Regions from separate parts of the Kluyvera intermedia genome, predicted to be linked through region 1. Evidence: predicted binding sites of a transcription regulator. Region 1 holds the regulator's gene; the other holds the start of a gene.
What was found. The regulator Fur, encoded in region 1, represses iron uptake genes when iron is present. The targets are predictions, from matches to a motif close to ATAATAATGAGAACNACTATCAA.
Positions count from the first base shown of each region.

Region 1 (7,603 bases):
ATCAAGCAGGGCTATGCTGAGCCGTCTCTGCAGGCCGCTGAAGCCGGTAAAGCGTACCAGTTCGAGCGTGAGGGTTACTTCTGCCTCGATAGCCGCTACAGCACCGCTGATAAGCTGGTGTTTAACCGCACCGTTGGTCTGCGTGATACCTGGGTAGGCTAGATCATTGCGTAGTTGTAGGCCGGATAAGGCAACGCCGCCATCCGGCAATCTGCCTGATGACGCTTCGCTTATCAGGCCTACAGACTGCAAGTACTTTAAGACACCGCTTCGGCGGTGTTTTTTTGGCGCTAATTGACCCGTCGTAGATTCGCGTAGCGAATTAATATAAATTTCCTGCCTCTAAGACATTCTCGATTTTTTACACTCTTCTTTATCTTTTCTCGATGTAAACGGTCTCATTAACATTTCGTCCAGCCCCCATACGGGTTGACGTCAATAAATGTTAACAACGCATTCCGTTACACATTGAAACCAAATATGTGCGCCTTGTCATAATCCTGCACTTTCATTGCGGAAAAGGATTGATAATTCGCGTCGCGAAAAATAGTCTATCGGTGTAGCGAAACACCTTTTTTAAGAAGTTCATTTTTTTTAAAGTTTTTATTTTTTGCCTCTGCTTTGCAGCGGCATTTTAAAAGTCAAAGAGGATATAACTATGCGTACGTTTAGTGGCAAACGTAGTACGCTGGCGCTGGCTATCGCCGGTGTGACAGCACTGTCAGGCTTCGCAGTCGCTCCGGATGCGAAAGCTGAAGGGTTTATTGACGACTCCACATTAACCGGCGGCATTTACTACTGGCAGCGTGAACGTGACCGTAAAGATGTCACCGATCACGATAAATATAAAACCAACCTCTCACACTCCACCTGGAACGCCAATCTCGACTTCCAGTCAGGTTATGCTGCCGATATGTTCGGTATTGATATTGCTGCATTTACCGCCATTGAAATGAACGAAAGTGCGGAAAGTGGTCACCCGAACGAAATCGCGTTCTCCTCAAAGAATAAAGGCTACAGCGAAGATTACAGCGGTGATAAGAGTGGTATCAGCCTGTATAAAGCGGCCGCTAAATTTAAACTCGGGCCAACCTGGGCACGTGCCGGTTATATCCAGCCGACCGGTCAGACGCTGCTGGCGCCACACTGGAGCTTTATGCCAGGTACCTATCAGGGTGCTGAAGCTGGGGCAAACTTTGACTACGGCGACTCTGGTGCACTGAGCTTCTCCTACATGTGGACCAATGAATACAAGGCGCCGTGGCACCTTGAAATGGATAACTTCTATCAAAACGATAAGAAATCCAAGGTCGACTATCTGCACTCCATCGGTGCTAAATACGATTTCAAAAATGACCTGGTGCTGGAAGCAGCATTTGGTCAGGCAGAAGGCTATATCGATCAGTACTTCGCCAAAGGTAGCTACAAATTTGATCTTCCTGGCGGCCCGTTGACCACCAGCTACCAGTTCTATGGAACGCGTGACAAAGTCAGCGATGGCGGCGTGAACGATATTTACGACGGTACCGCATGGCTGCAAGCATTGACCTTCGGCTATAAGCTCAATGAAGTCTTTGATTTCCGCCTGGAAGGGACGTGGGTTAAAGCAGACGGCCAGCAAGGCTACTTCCTGCAACGTATGACCCCGACCTATGCATCGTCTAATGGTCGTCTGGATATCTGGTGGGACAACCGCTCAGACTTCAACGCCAACGGCGAAAAAGCAGTGTTCTTCGGTTCAATGTATGACCTGAAAAACTGGAACCTGCCGGGTTGGGCAGTCGGTGCGTCTTACGTCTATGCGTGGGATGCGAAACCAGCAACCTGGCAGATGAACCCGGATGCTTACTACGACAAAAACAATACTATCAAAGAGTCTGCCTATAGCCTCGACATGATGTATACCGTCCAGGAAGGTCGTGCGAAGGGTACGCTGTTCAAGCTGCACTTCACGCAATACGACAACCACTCCGATATCCCAAGCTGGGGCGGTGGTTACGGCAACATCTTCCAGGATGAGCGCGACGTGAAATTCATGATGATCGCACCGTTCACTATTTTCTGATGCTGGATGCGGCAGGGGGAGACCTCTGTCGCTGCTAAGAGGCTCGTCGTATGAAAAAATTAATTATTGTCGCCTTAATGGCTGCCGGTCTGACCGCTTGCGTACAGTCACCCTCACCGGCACCGAAAGAAGATAGCAAGCTGAAGGATGCTTACAGCGCCTGTATTAACACCGCGCAGGGGAATCCGGATAAAATTGAAGCCTGTCAGAGCGTACTGAACGTGCTGCGCCAGGATAAAACGCATGAGCAGTTTGCCAGTCAGGAAAGCGTACGCGTGCTGGATTATCAGCAGTGTATCCTGGCTCGCAAAACGGGCAATGACCAGGCGGTCGCCAGTCGTTGCGATAAAATCTGGCAGGAAATTCGCAGCAATAATACGCCACAAAAATAAAATAACCCCAATGTTGATAACTGAAAAAACCGCTGCTTGCAGCGGTTTTTTCATGGTGCTAGGCAAATGACAGGCAAAAAAAAACCAGCACAATGGCTGGCTTTTGACGAGATCGGAGAAATTATTTCTCGATGATTTCGTGAGCGTTTTCTTCTTCACGGCAGTCGCCTTCAGCGCAGTGACCGTAAAGATAAAGACTGTGGTTAGTTAAGCGAATTCCATGCTTCGTGGCGATTTCACGCTGACGAGCTTCAATGGATTCGTCGCTGAACTCGATAACCTTGCCGCAGTCGAGGCAGATAAGGTGATCGTGGTGATGCTGCTGGGTCAGTTCGAAAACGGATTTACCGCCTTCAAAATTGTGGCGCGTAACGATGCCAGCATCATCAAATTGGTTAAGCACGCGGTAAACCGTGGCTAGGCCAATCTCTTCACCCATGTCGATCAGGCGTTTGTATAAGTCTTCCGCGCTGACATGGTGGTTATCTGGTTCCTGAAGAACTTCGAGAATCTTCAACCGTGGAAGTGTGACTTTCAGGCCAGCCTTCTTTAATGCGGTGTTATTGTCAGTCATGCGGAATCTGTCCTGTTGCTAAACGATTAACTTCCATCAGCGAAAGTTTCACAGAGAATGCACCCGAATTAATGCGTCTCATTATAGAATGCCCCTGGCAAAATGAAAACAGCAAGGCTCGGGCCAGCTAAGCTTTCAAAAACGAGGCTTCACCGACAAAATAAGCGGTGAAACGACGCTAAATCAGAAGATATTGTACAGGTATGTGGCAAAAAGTTAAAAAATTGTAGCTATTATTTTGATTGCTTTTACCTATTAATGAGGCGCGATTTATTATCGGCCTCATTATTACGACTAGGCGTTTTTGATTTCTTCCAGGTGCAGCTCTTCCGCAACCTGCTTAACCCACTTCTCAACGCGCTCAGCGGTCAGTTCTGGCTGGCGATCTTCATCAATGGCCAGGCCCACAAAGTGATCATCATCGGCAAGGCCTTTTGACGCTTCAAAGTGGTAACCCGCGGTAGGCCAATGGCCGACGATGGTAGCACCACGTGGTTCAATGATGTCGCGAATGGTGCCCAGGGCATCGCAGAAATATTCTGCATAGTCTTCCTGGTCGCCACAGCCGAACAGTGCAACCAGTTTACCATTGAAATCAACTTCTTCCAGCGTTGGGAAGAAATCATCCCAGTCACACTGTGCTTCGCCGTAGTACCAGGTTGGGATACCCAGCAGCAGGATGTCGAAGGCCGCCAGGTCTTCTTTGCTGCTCTTGGCAATGTCGTGAACTTCAGCGACATCTTTACCAAGCTGTTTTTGAATCATTTTTGCGATATTTTCGGTATTACCGGTATCGCTACCGAAGAAGATGCCAACGATTGCCATGAGTAAAATAACCTCTTGAAACTTAATGATATGGTGGTGGCTTATTGCCCACAGATAAGGGCAATCATAGCAGAACAGAGAAGGGTGCGGAAACAGCAATCGTGCCGTACTGCACACTCTGCTACATGAAAGTGTGTTTTGGGGGGATTTTCAGACTTTCCCCTGTCCGTGCAGCAGCGCAAGCTGACTCATCAACATTTCTTCGATAAGTTCGCTACGGCTCATATCACGGGCAGTCGCCAGCTCGTTGAGCGCATCAACGGCCTCGATGTTCAGCTTCAGCTCAACGCGCTTCAGCCCACGAACCTTGTCGCGTTTTAACTGATTGCGCTTGTTGATGCGGAGCTGTTCGTCACGCGAAAGCGGATTGGTTTTTGGTCTTCCCGGCCGACGCTCATTTGCGAACAAATCTAGTGTCGTACGGTCCGTTTGTTCTTTTGCCATGGTTCTGAGTGACTTCGGGGAAAACAAGCTACCGGGCAGTGCCCGATGCAGACAGCGCGCAATCATACATCAGTGGGGCCCACACGCCAACGACCGCGGCTATTCTGGCGCGCAGTCGTTGCATTTTTAATCACTCTGCGAGGTAGCGACGAATAGCGCGCAGTACCGCATCCGGTTTTTCGGCGTGAACCCAATGACCCGCGCCGGCAATCACGTGCGCTTTGGCCTGCGGGAATTGCGCCAGCAGCGAGTCGCGATAGGCTTCGGTGACATACGATGAGTTACCGCCGGGAATAAACAGGGCAGGGTGGTCCCAGGCTGGAATGGTCTCCCAGCCAACGATATTCGTATATTGCTCCCACAGCACCGGGACGTTAAAGCGCCATGCGCCGTCAACAAACGATTTCAGCAGAAACTGAATCACGCCTTCTTCGTGTAAGAACTCACGCATCACCGTGGCGGCCTGCTGGCGCGTTGCGACGCCAGCATTGGTTACAGCATTAATTGCGGCAAAAATCTCATCATGGCGACGGACGTGATAATTCACCGGTGCAATATCAATCGCCACCAGATGGTCAATACGATCCGGGGCCAGTGCCGTAAGCGCCATCACTGCTTTGCCCCCCATTGAGTGACCGATAACCGTTGCCTTCTCAATGTTGTTTGCGTCGAGGGTATCAAGGAGATCCTGGGCCATCGCAGGATAGTTCATCTCGTCAGAACGCGGAGATAATCCGTGGTTACGCATATCAACCTGGAGAATATCGTGGTCGACGACCAGATCGCGGGCGAGGATCCCAAGATTGTCCAGGCTGCCAAACAGACCGTGAACGAGAACAATGGGGGAATTATTGTGCAGGTTTTGTGCAGATTGCGCTCGGACATTCAATTTCATAGCAAAGTTCTTTTTTTCGCGTTGTCGGGTTAGGGTATCATGTTGGACATTCTAACGCTCAGGGGCAAGTCGGGAACTCATCCTAATTTTGCCGTCTTCCTGGTTTGGCGCTACCCGCTGTTGGGTTTTGACTTTATAATCCCAATGAATTGTATTCAGAAAAATTATCGCACCGGATTAAGATGAAAACGATCGAAGTTGATGACGAGCTCTATCGCTATATTGCGGCTCACACTCTGCACATTGGCGAGAGCGCGTCCGACATTTTACGGCGTATGCTGAAATTCTCCGCCGCTTCACAGCCCGCAGTGGTTGCTGCGCCGGTCGTCAAAGCAGAACAACCGGCGCCTGCGCCAGTGGCTGCTCCCGTTGCTGAAGTTAAAACGGTAAAAACGGCTAAAGACAAAGTCCGCGCAATGCGTGAACTGCTGCTCTCCGACGAATATGCTGAGCAGAAAAAAGCGGTTAACCGCTTCATGCTGATTCTAACCACGCTGTACTCGCTGGATAACAAGGCCTTCGCCGAAGCCACCGAATCGCTGCATGGTCGTACCCGCGTCTATTTTGCGGCCGACGAGCAGACGCTCGTTAAAAACGGCAACCAGACCAAACCGAAGCAGGTACCCGATACACCATACTGGGTCATTACCAACACCAATACAGGCCGTAAATGCAGCATGGTCGAGCACATCATGCAGTCAATGCAGTTCCCGGTGGAATTGATTGAAAAGGTTTGCGGGACTATCTAAATACTTTACCCCTTGCATAAGAAGGACCAGGCAATGGCAAACCATACCCGTGCGGGTCAACCCGCACAGCAAAGTGATTTGATAAACGTAGCTCAACTGACGGCCCAGTACTACGTGCTGCAGCCAGAAGTGGGTAACGCGGAACACGCGGTGAAATTCGGGACTTCCGGTCACCGTGGGAGCGCAGGTCGCCACAGCTTCAACGAAAAGCATATTCTGGCCATTGCTCAGGCGATTGCTGAAGAGCGCGCGAAAAATGGAATTACGGGCCCATGCTATGTCGGGAAAGATACTCACGCGCTGTCTGAGCCTGCGTTTATTTCCGTGCTTGAAGTGTTGGCGGCAAACGGTGTCGATGTCATTGTGCAGGAAAACAATGGCTTTACACCGACCCCTGCGGTCTCCAACGCTATCCTGGTCCATAATAAAAAGGGTGGCAAACTTGCCGATGGGATTGTGATCACGCCATCCCACAACCCGCCGGAAGATGGCGGTATCAAATACAATCCGCCAAACGGCGGCCCGGCTGATACCAACGTCACCAAAGCGGTTGAAGACCGTGCGAACGCACTGCTGGCCGCTTCCCTTAACGGCGTTAAGCGCATTTCTTATGCTGAGGCTCTGGCTTCAGGTCATGTGCAAGAGATCGATCTGGTTCAGCCATTTATTGAGGGGCTTGCGGATATCGTCGATATGGCGGCTATCCAGAAAGCAGGTTTGACGCTGGGTGTCGATCCGCTGGGCGGCTCCGGTATTGAATACTGGAAACGTATCGCTAAGCATTACAACCTGAACCTGACCATCGTTAACGATCACGTTGATCAGACTTTCCGCTTTATGCACCTCGATAAAGACGGCGCAATCCGTATGGACTGCTCCTCCGAGTGCGCCATGGCCGGTCTGCTGGCGCTGCGTGACAAATTTGATTTGGCGTTCGCTAACGACCCGGATTACGACCGTCACGGTATCGTCACCCCGGCAGGGTTGATGAACCCGAACCATTATCTGGCTGTGGCAATCAACTATCTGTTCCAGCATCGTCCACAGTGGGGCAAAGACGTCGCGGTCGGTAAGACGCTGGTTTCTTCTGCCATGATTGACCGTGTGGTTAACGCTTTGGGTCGCAAGCTGGTGGAAGTACCGGTTGGCTTCAAATGGTTTGTTGACGGTCTGTACGACGGTAGCTTTGGCTTCGGCGGCGAAGAGAGCGCGGGAGCATCATTCCTGCGTTTCGACGGTACTCCGTGGTCAACCGATAAAGACGGCATCATCATGTGTCTGCTGGCGGCAGAAATTACCGCAGTGACCGGTAAGGACCCGCAGGAACACTACAATGAGCTGGCAGCACGCTTTGGTGCGCCGAGCTACAACCGTTTGCAGGCGAGTGCGACTTCCGCACAGAAAGCGGCGTTGTCTAAGCTGTCTCCAGAAATGGTCAGCGCAAGCACGCTGGCGGGTGACCCTATCACCGCACGTCTGACGGCGGCTCCGGGTAACGGTGCGTCTATTGGCGGTCTGAAAGTGATGACCGACAACGGCTGGTTCGCCGCGCGCCCATCCGGCACAGAAGACGCCTACAAAATTTACTGTGAAAGCTTCCTCGGCGCAGAGCATCGTCAGCAGATTGAGAAAGAAGCGGTAGAGATTGTCAGCGAAGTG
Region 1 covers NZ_CP139986.1:3,305,228-3,312,830, reverse strand. Annotated here, with positions in the region: gene glnS (glutamine--tRNA ligase) at 1-162, shown strand, start outside; gene chiP (chitoporin ChiP) at 659-2,065, shown strand; gene U0026_RS16010 (ChiQ/YbfN family lipoprotein) at 2,116-2,457, shown strand; gene fur (ferric iron uptake transcriptional regulator) at 2,579-3,031, opposite strand; gene fldA (flavodoxin FldA) at 3,326-3,856, opposite strand; gene ybfE (LexA regulated protein) at 4,007-4,300, opposite strand; gene ybfF (esterase) at 4,431-5,195, opposite strand; gene seqA (replication initiation negative regulator SeqA) at 5,378-5,944, shown strand; gene pgm (phosphoglucomutase (alpha-D-glucose-1,6-bisphosphate-dependent)) at 5,978-7,603, shown strand, end outside.

Region 2 (7,603 bases), 2.1 Mb from region 1:
GATGAGCAAACCCAAACCTTGCCGAGCGATGAGCTGAACCGCGCACGTCTGGCGTGGGGCATGCATCTCACCGATTGGGAATCACTGACTACGCGCCTTGACGCGCTGATGGCGGGTGTACGCCAGGTCTTCAACGATCTTATCGGCGATGATGAAGAGTCATCACAAGAAGAGCAGTTGTCGGAAGACTGGCGCGAACTGTGGCAGGACACCCTGCAAGAGGATGATACCCCGGCGGTGTTGGCTCATTTGCGCGATGAGGATCGCCACCATGTCTTGTCGCAGGTCGCTGATTTTCGTAAAGAGCTGGATAAGCGCACCATCGGCCCGCGTGGGCGTCAGGTGCTGGATTCCCTGATGCCGCACCTGCTCAGCGAAGTGTGCTCGCGTGAAGACGCGCGGGTGCTGTTGACGCGTATTACGCCACTCCTGAGCGGTATCGTTACACGTACCACCTACCTGGAACTGCTCAGCGAATACCCCGGTGCGTTAAAGCATCTTATTCGGCTGTGTGCTGCCTCGCCGATGGTGGCGAACCAGCTGGCGCGCTATCCGCTGCTGCTGGATGAGTTGCTTGACCCGAGTACTCTGTATCAACCGACGGCAACCGACGCCTACCGCGACGAGCTGCGGCAATATTTGCTGCGCGTGCCGGAAGAAGATGAAGAACAACAGCTGGAAGCGCTGCGCCAGTTTAAGCAAGCGCAGCTGCTGCACATTGCGGCGGCGGATATCGCCGGTACGCTGCCGGTGATGAAGGTCAGTGACCATCTGACCTGGCTTGCGGAAGCGATGATTGATGCGGTGGTTCAGCAGGCGTGGGTGCAAATGGTCGCGCGTTACGGTCAACCCACGCATCTGCGCGAGCGCAATGGCCGCGGATTTGCGGTGGTGGGCTACGGCAAGCTGGGCGGTTGGGAGTTGGGCTACAGTTCAGACCTGGATCTGGTTTTCCTCCATGATTGCCCGATGGACGCGATGACCGACGGTGAACGTGAAATCGACGGTCGTCAGTTCTACCTTCGTCTGGCGCAGCGCATTATGCACCTGTTCAGTACCCGTACATCGTCCGGCATTCTGTATGAAGTGGATGCCCGCCTGCGTCCATCCGGCGCGGCAGGTATGCTGGTGACCACCGCCGAAGCGTTTGCCGATTATCAGCAAAATGAAGCGTGGACGTGGGAGCATCAGGCGCTGGTTCGTGCGCGAGTCGTGTACGGTGACCCGCAGCTTCAGCAGCAGTTTGATGCGATTCGTCGGCAAATCCTGACCACCGCGCGTGACGGTGAAGTATTGCAAAAAGAAGTCCGTGAGATGCGCGAAAAAATGCGCGCCCATCTTAGCGGCAAGCAGCGCGATCGCTTTGATATTAAAGTCGATGCGGGCGGCATTACCGACATTGAATTTATTACCCAGTACCTGGTGCTGCGTTATGCGCATGATAAACCTAAGCTGACCCGCTGGTCGGATAACGTGCGTATTCTCGAACTGCTGGCGCAAAACGACATTATGGATGAGGACGAAGCGCGGGCGTTGACCCATGCTTACACCACATTGCGTGACGCTCTGCATCACCTGGCATTGCAAGAATTACCGGGCAATGTAGGGCAGGAGAGCTTCACTCAGGAACGCGACCAGGTGAGCGCCAGCTGGCAGAAGTGGCTGGTTCAACCGTGAAATGTGCTATTATCGCGCGAAATTTTGATTCTCTTTGGAGACAAGAATGAAAGTAACGCTGCCGGAATTTGAACGCGCAGGAGTGATGGTGGTTGGCGATGTGATGCTGGATCGCTACTGGTATGGCCCAACCAGCCGTATTTCCCCGGAAGCCCCGGTACCCGTGGTGAAAGTGGAAACTATCGAAGAACGTCCTGGCGGCGCGGCAAACGTGGCGATGAACATTGCCTCTTTGGGCGCAGGTTCTCGCCTTGTAGGCCTGACCGGTATTGACGATGCGGCACGTGCGTTAAATAAAGCGCTGGCCGACGTTAACGTCAAATGCGATTTCGTTTCCGTGCCGACGCATCCAACGATCACCAAGCTGCGCGTGCTGTCACGTAACCAGCAGCTGATTCGTCTGGATTTTGAAGAAGGCTTTGCTGGCGTTGATCCCCAGCCGCTACACGATCGTATTCAAAGCGGCCTGCCGAACGTTGGTGCGCTGGTGCTTTCCGACTATGCCAAAGGCGCGCTGGAAAGTGTGCAGCAGATGATTCAACTGGCGCGTCAAGCGAAGGTTCCGGTACTGATCGACCCGAAAGGAACGGAATTTGAACGCTATCGCGGTGCCACGCTGCTTACGCCAAACCTTTCCGAATTCGAAGCGGTAGTGGGTAAGTGTAAAACCGAAGAAGAATTGGTTGAGCGCGGCATGCAGTTGATTGCTGATTTCGACCTGTCTGCACTGTTGGTGACCCGCTCCGAGCAGGGCATGACGCTGCTGCAACCGGGCAAAGCACCTCTGCATCAACCGACTCAGGCGCAGGAAGTGTATGACGTGACCGGTGCTGGTGATACGGTTATTGGTGTACTGGCGGCGACGCTGGCGTCAGGGAAAAGTCTGGAAGAAGCCTGCTTCTTCGCCAATGCGGCGGCAGGTGTGGTGGTCGGCAAGCTGGGGACCTCTACCGTTTCGCCAATCGAGCTGGAAAACGCCGTGCGCGGTCGTGCTGACACCGGCTTTGGTGTCATGAGCGAAGAAGAACTCAAACATGCTGTCGCTGCTGCACGTCGTCGCGGTGAGAAAGTGGTGATGACCAATGGTGTGTTCGACATTCTGCACGCGGGCCACGTCTCTTATCTGGCGAATGCGCGCAAGCTGGGCGATCGTCTAATCGTAGCGGTGAACAGTGATGCGTCGACTAAGCGCTTGAAAGGTGAATCCCGTCCGGTAAACCCGCTGGATCAGCGAATGATCGTGCTGGGTGCGCTGGAATCCGTCGACTGGGTCGTGTCATTTGAAGAAGATACGCCGCAGCGTCTGATTGCGGGGATCCTGCCGGATCGTCTGGTGAAAGGCGGCGACTATAAGCCAGAGCAAATTGCCGGTAGTGAAGAAGTGTGGGCGAACGGCGGTGAAGTGTTGGTGCTGAACTTTGAAGATGGTTGTTCAACTACCAATATTATTAAGAAAATTCAGAAGGATAGCGGGAAGTAACGCTTCGCGTTTTTCCCTCACCCTAACCCTCTCCCTAAGGGAGAGGGGACCGTTCGGTTTTCTCCCTCGCCCCTATGGGGAGAGGGCCGGGGTGAGGGGGAAGTACTTTACTCTTTACCGTCTACAACCGGGGTAGCCGCACGGCTCTCCAGCTCGCTAATTCGCTGCTCCAGCAACGCCAGCTTCTCACGAGTCCGCAGCAGAACCTGCGTTTGCACGTCAAATTCCTCGCGGCTCACCACGTCAAGACGCGTCAGCTGTGACTGAATCACCTGGCGGACTTTCTTTTCAACATCATCACCAAATTCACGCAGGCCTTTTGGCATGGATTCGTGTACCTGGCGAGCGATCTGTTCAATTTTCTTCGGGTCGATCATCTGTGTTTCCCTGATTCTGTCGGCGTTACCGCTATTGTAGTGTCTTCTCCGGGTACGATAAACCAGAATTGTGCGAAGCTTATGCATTGCCGAAGATAATCAATAGCGTTATAGTAAGTACGCTTATTCTCAGGGCGGGGCGAAATTCCCCACCGGCGGTAAATCAGCTACGGCTGAAAGCCCGCGAGCGCTTCTTGTGAAAATGAGAAGGTCAGCAGATCCGGTGTAATTCCGGGGCCGACGGTTAGAGTCCGGATGGGAGAGAGTAACGATCCAGTCGGGTTTGCGCCCGCTCGCGTTATCTATTAGCCGTTTATCGGCACTCCTAAGACTGCCCTGATTCTGGTAACCATAATATTAATGAGGTTTTTTTACCATGAATCAGACGCTACTTTCCTCTTTTGGTACTTCTTTCGAACGCGTTGAAAACGCATTGATTGCTCTGCGTGAAGGTCGCGGTGCGATGGTGCTGGACGACGAAGATCGCGAGAACGAAGGCGACATGATCTTTGCCGCCGAAAACATGACCGTTGAACAAATGGCGCTGACTATCCGTCACGGAAGCGGCATCGTTTGTCTGTGCCTGACCGATGAACATCGTAAACAGCTGGATCTGCCGATGATGGTGGAAAACAACACCAGCGCTTACGGTACCGGTTTTACGGTCACCATCGAAGCCGCACATGGCGTGACGACCGGCGTTTCCGCCGCTGACCGCCTGACCACCGTTCGTGCGGCGATTGCCGATAACGCAAAACCGTCAGACCTCAACCGCCCGGGCCACGTTTTCCCGCTGCGCGCGCAACCGGGCGGCGTACTGACCCGTGGTGGTCACACTGAAGCGACTATCGATCTGGTGAGCCTTGCAGGCTTTAAACCGGCTGGCGTATTGTGTGAACTGACCAATGACGATGGCACCATGGCGCGTGCGCCAGAGTGCATCAAGTTTGCGAAGGAACATAATATGGCGCTGGTGACCATCGAAGATCTGGTGGCTTACCGTCGTGAACACGAGCGCAAAGCAAGCTAATTACGCTCTGTTACGAAGAAGCCCGGCTGCATCTGCGCCGGGCTTTTTTTATCGCTGTTAGCCAATCCCCATCGATTGCAATGCCACCAGACTCATCCCCATCACCGACATTCCGCACAGCACGCCGTAGCTTGGGTTGTTGTTGGGATCGATCTCTTTCGCCAGCGGCATGAGTTCATCAACGGAAAGCGCGACCATAATCCCGGCAACGGCGGCCATAATCGAGGCCATCAGTACTGGCGACATCATGCTGCCAAGGATTGCCCAGGCCAATACGCCGCCGAGGATTTCGGCCATCCCGGAGATCCCTGCCCAGAATACTGCTTTACGTTTTGAACCCGTTGCAGCATAAACGGGCCCAGCAACCGCCAGCCCTTCAGGAATATTGTGCAACGCGACGGCGAGCGCAATACCGAAGCCCAGCTCCAGGTTATTGCTCGCAGTAACGTAGGTGGCGATACCTTCCGGGAAGTTATGCAGGCTGATACCGAGCGTCAACAAAACCGCCGTGCGGCGAATATTTCGCGGCAACGGTGGATTGGTTTTCTGCATGAGATCTTGCGGATGCGCATGCGGCAGCACGCGATCCAGCGCGAAGTAGCCGATAAGCCCGATGACAAACATGCTGTAACCCAGCACCGGCGACATGCCTTCAGTGCCTAGCGCGGCGGGAAGCATCTCCATCAATGAGATCAGCAGCATGATCCCAGCGGCAAAACCGAGTGAAAAAGCCAGCACCCGGTTTGAGGGTTTTTGTCCAATTACGCCGAGGATGGCGCCAATAAACGTGGCGGCTCCTGCCAGTAATGTCAGAATTAGCGGTACCGACATCGCTTACTCCTTATGATAATGATTATCATTCATAATATTTAAATTTGTGATTTATGGCGAGAGGCGCAGGCATTCTTTACCTCATCCTTACATTCAAATTTTCTGAAGATCATCATCACGCTTATCTGAGTTTATCCTCACGGAAAACAGGTTAATGTGGTGTTATTCAATTATGCCTCTGGAAGGATAACATCATGTCTCGTAGCCGAATGCCAGCACTGTTTTTAGGTCATGGTAGCCCGATGAATGTACTGGAAGATAACCTCTACACCCGTACCTGGCAGCACCTCGGCGAGACCCTGCCGCGTCCGAAAGCGATTGTTGTCGTTTCCGCGCACTGGTTCACCCGGGGAACCGGGGTAACGGCGATGGAAACACCGAAAACAATCCACGATTTCGGCGGTTTCCCTCAGGCGCTGTATGACACCCATTACCCGGCGCCGGGTTCCCCAGAGCTTGCACAGAAACTGGTAGAACTGCTGTCGCCGGTTCCTGTCGCGTTGGATACCGAAGCCTGGGGCTTTGACCATGGTTCGTGGGGCGTGCTGATAAAGATGTACCCCAACGCGGATATCCCGATGGTGCAACTGAGCGTTGACAGCACCAAACCGGCGGCCTGGCATCTGGAGATGGGGCGTAAGCTCGCCAGTTTGCGCGATGAAGGGATTATGCTGGTGGCAAGCGGTAACGTGGTGCATAACCTGCGTACTGCAAAATGGCACGGTGATTCTGAACCCTATCCGTGGGCCACGTCGTTTAACGATTATGTGAAAGCGAATCTGCAGTGGAAAGGGCCGGTTGAGCAACATCCGTTGGCTCGCTATCTGGAGTATGAAGGTGGTGCGTTATCTAACCCAACGGCGGATCACTTCCTGCCGCTGCTCTACGTCTTAGGCGCGTGGGATGGCGAAGAACCCATCACGATCCCGGTAGACGGTATCGAAATGGGTTCCTTAAGCATGCTGTCAGTGCTGGTAGGTTAACGGCTACTCGACGAAAATGTGCGGATAGAAGCGCGACAGATCCTGCGTGATCAGCGCTCTGTCCTCACGGATCCCAATGCCAGCTGGCTGGTCATTGATAAGCCAGCTGCCAATCAACATGTAGCTATCGCCAAACTTTGGCAACTGATAGAACTGCTGGACGATCATCCCTTCTTCGCCATACGGGCCTTCCACCTGTTCGATGGTTTTGCCGTTTTCGACGATCGAGATATTGGCACCTTCGCGGGAGAATATTGGCTTCACCACAAATTTGTCCATCGGTGGATGATTGTCTTCCGCGAAGTAGGCTGGCAACAGGTTCGGGTGATCCGGGAACATTTCCCACAGCATTGGCAACAGTGCTTTGTTTGAGATGATGCTCTTCCACGCCGGTTCCAGCCAGCGTACGCCCGCATCCTCCAGCTTGGTGGAGAACATCTCGCGCAGCATGTATTCCCAAGGGTAGAGCTTGAACAGATTACCAATCACCTGATCCTGAAGATCGGTAAACTGGCCTTTCTCGCCCAGGCCAAGTTCGTCAATATAAAGGAACTCTGTTGCCACTTCCGCTTCTGCCGCACAATCCTGCAGATATTGCACCGTACCACGATCTTCAACGGTGTCCTGGCAGCAGGTCAGATGCAGCAACTGGAAGCCGTGCTGCTCACGCAGTTCGGTAAAGCGCTCGATTAACTTTTCCTGCAGGCTGTTGAACTGGTCGCTGCCTTCCGGCAGGTTTCCTGCGTTCAGCTGATCTTCCAGCCAGATCCATTGGAAAAATGCCGCTTCATACAGTGAGGTTGGCGTATCGGCGTTATTCTCTAAAAGCTTCGGCTCGCCGGTGCCATCCCACGCCAGGTCAAGGCGCGAGTAGAGCGATGGCTGTTGCGTTTGCCATGACTGACGCACAAAGCCCCAGGTGTGTTTTGGAATGCGGAATTTTGCCATCAGTTCATCGCTGGCAATAACCTTGTCGACCACTTTCAGGCACAGCTGGTGCAGTTCGGCGGTGACATCTTCCAGTTTTTCTACCTGGGCAAGCGTCAGCTTGTAATAGGCTTCTTCACTCCAGTACGGTTCACCGTACATGGTGTGGAAGTTAAAGCCGTATTCAGTCGCTTTTTCACGCCAATCCGGGCGCTCAACAATACTGACTCTTTCCATGATATTAGCCGCCCATTGAACGGGAAGTGCTGCCCGTCGCGCTACGCTGCATAGTGGACTG
Region 2 covers NZ_CP139986.1:722,183-729,785, forward strand. Annotated here, with positions in the region: gene glnE (bifunctional [glutamate--ammonia ligase]-adenylyl-L-tyrosine phosphorylase/[glutamate--ammonia-ligase] adenylyltransferase) at 1-1,677, shown strand, start outside; gene hldE (bifunctional D-glycero-beta-D-manno-heptose-7-phosphate kinase/D-glycero-beta-D-manno-heptose 1-phosphate adenylyltransferase HldE) at 1,724-3,157, shown strand; gene ubiK (ubiquinone biosynthesis accessory factor UbiK) at 3,265-3,534, opposite strand; FMN riboswitch at 3,656-3,805, shown strand; gene ribB (3,4-dihydroxy-2-butanone-4-phosphate synthase) at 3,911-4,564, shown strand; gene zupT (zinc transporter ZupT) at 4,622-5,395, opposite strand; gene ygiD (4,5-DOPA-extradiol-dioxygenase) at 5,590-6,378, shown strand; gene U0026_RS03475 (glutathionylspermidine synthase family protein) at 6,382-7,542, opposite strand; gene U0026_RS03480 (DUF1190 family protein) at 7,547-7,603, opposite strand, start outside.
Region 2: zupT (zinc transporter ZupT) is a predicted target of Fur. The motif match lies at 5,402-5,424, and genes of this name have one in related genera.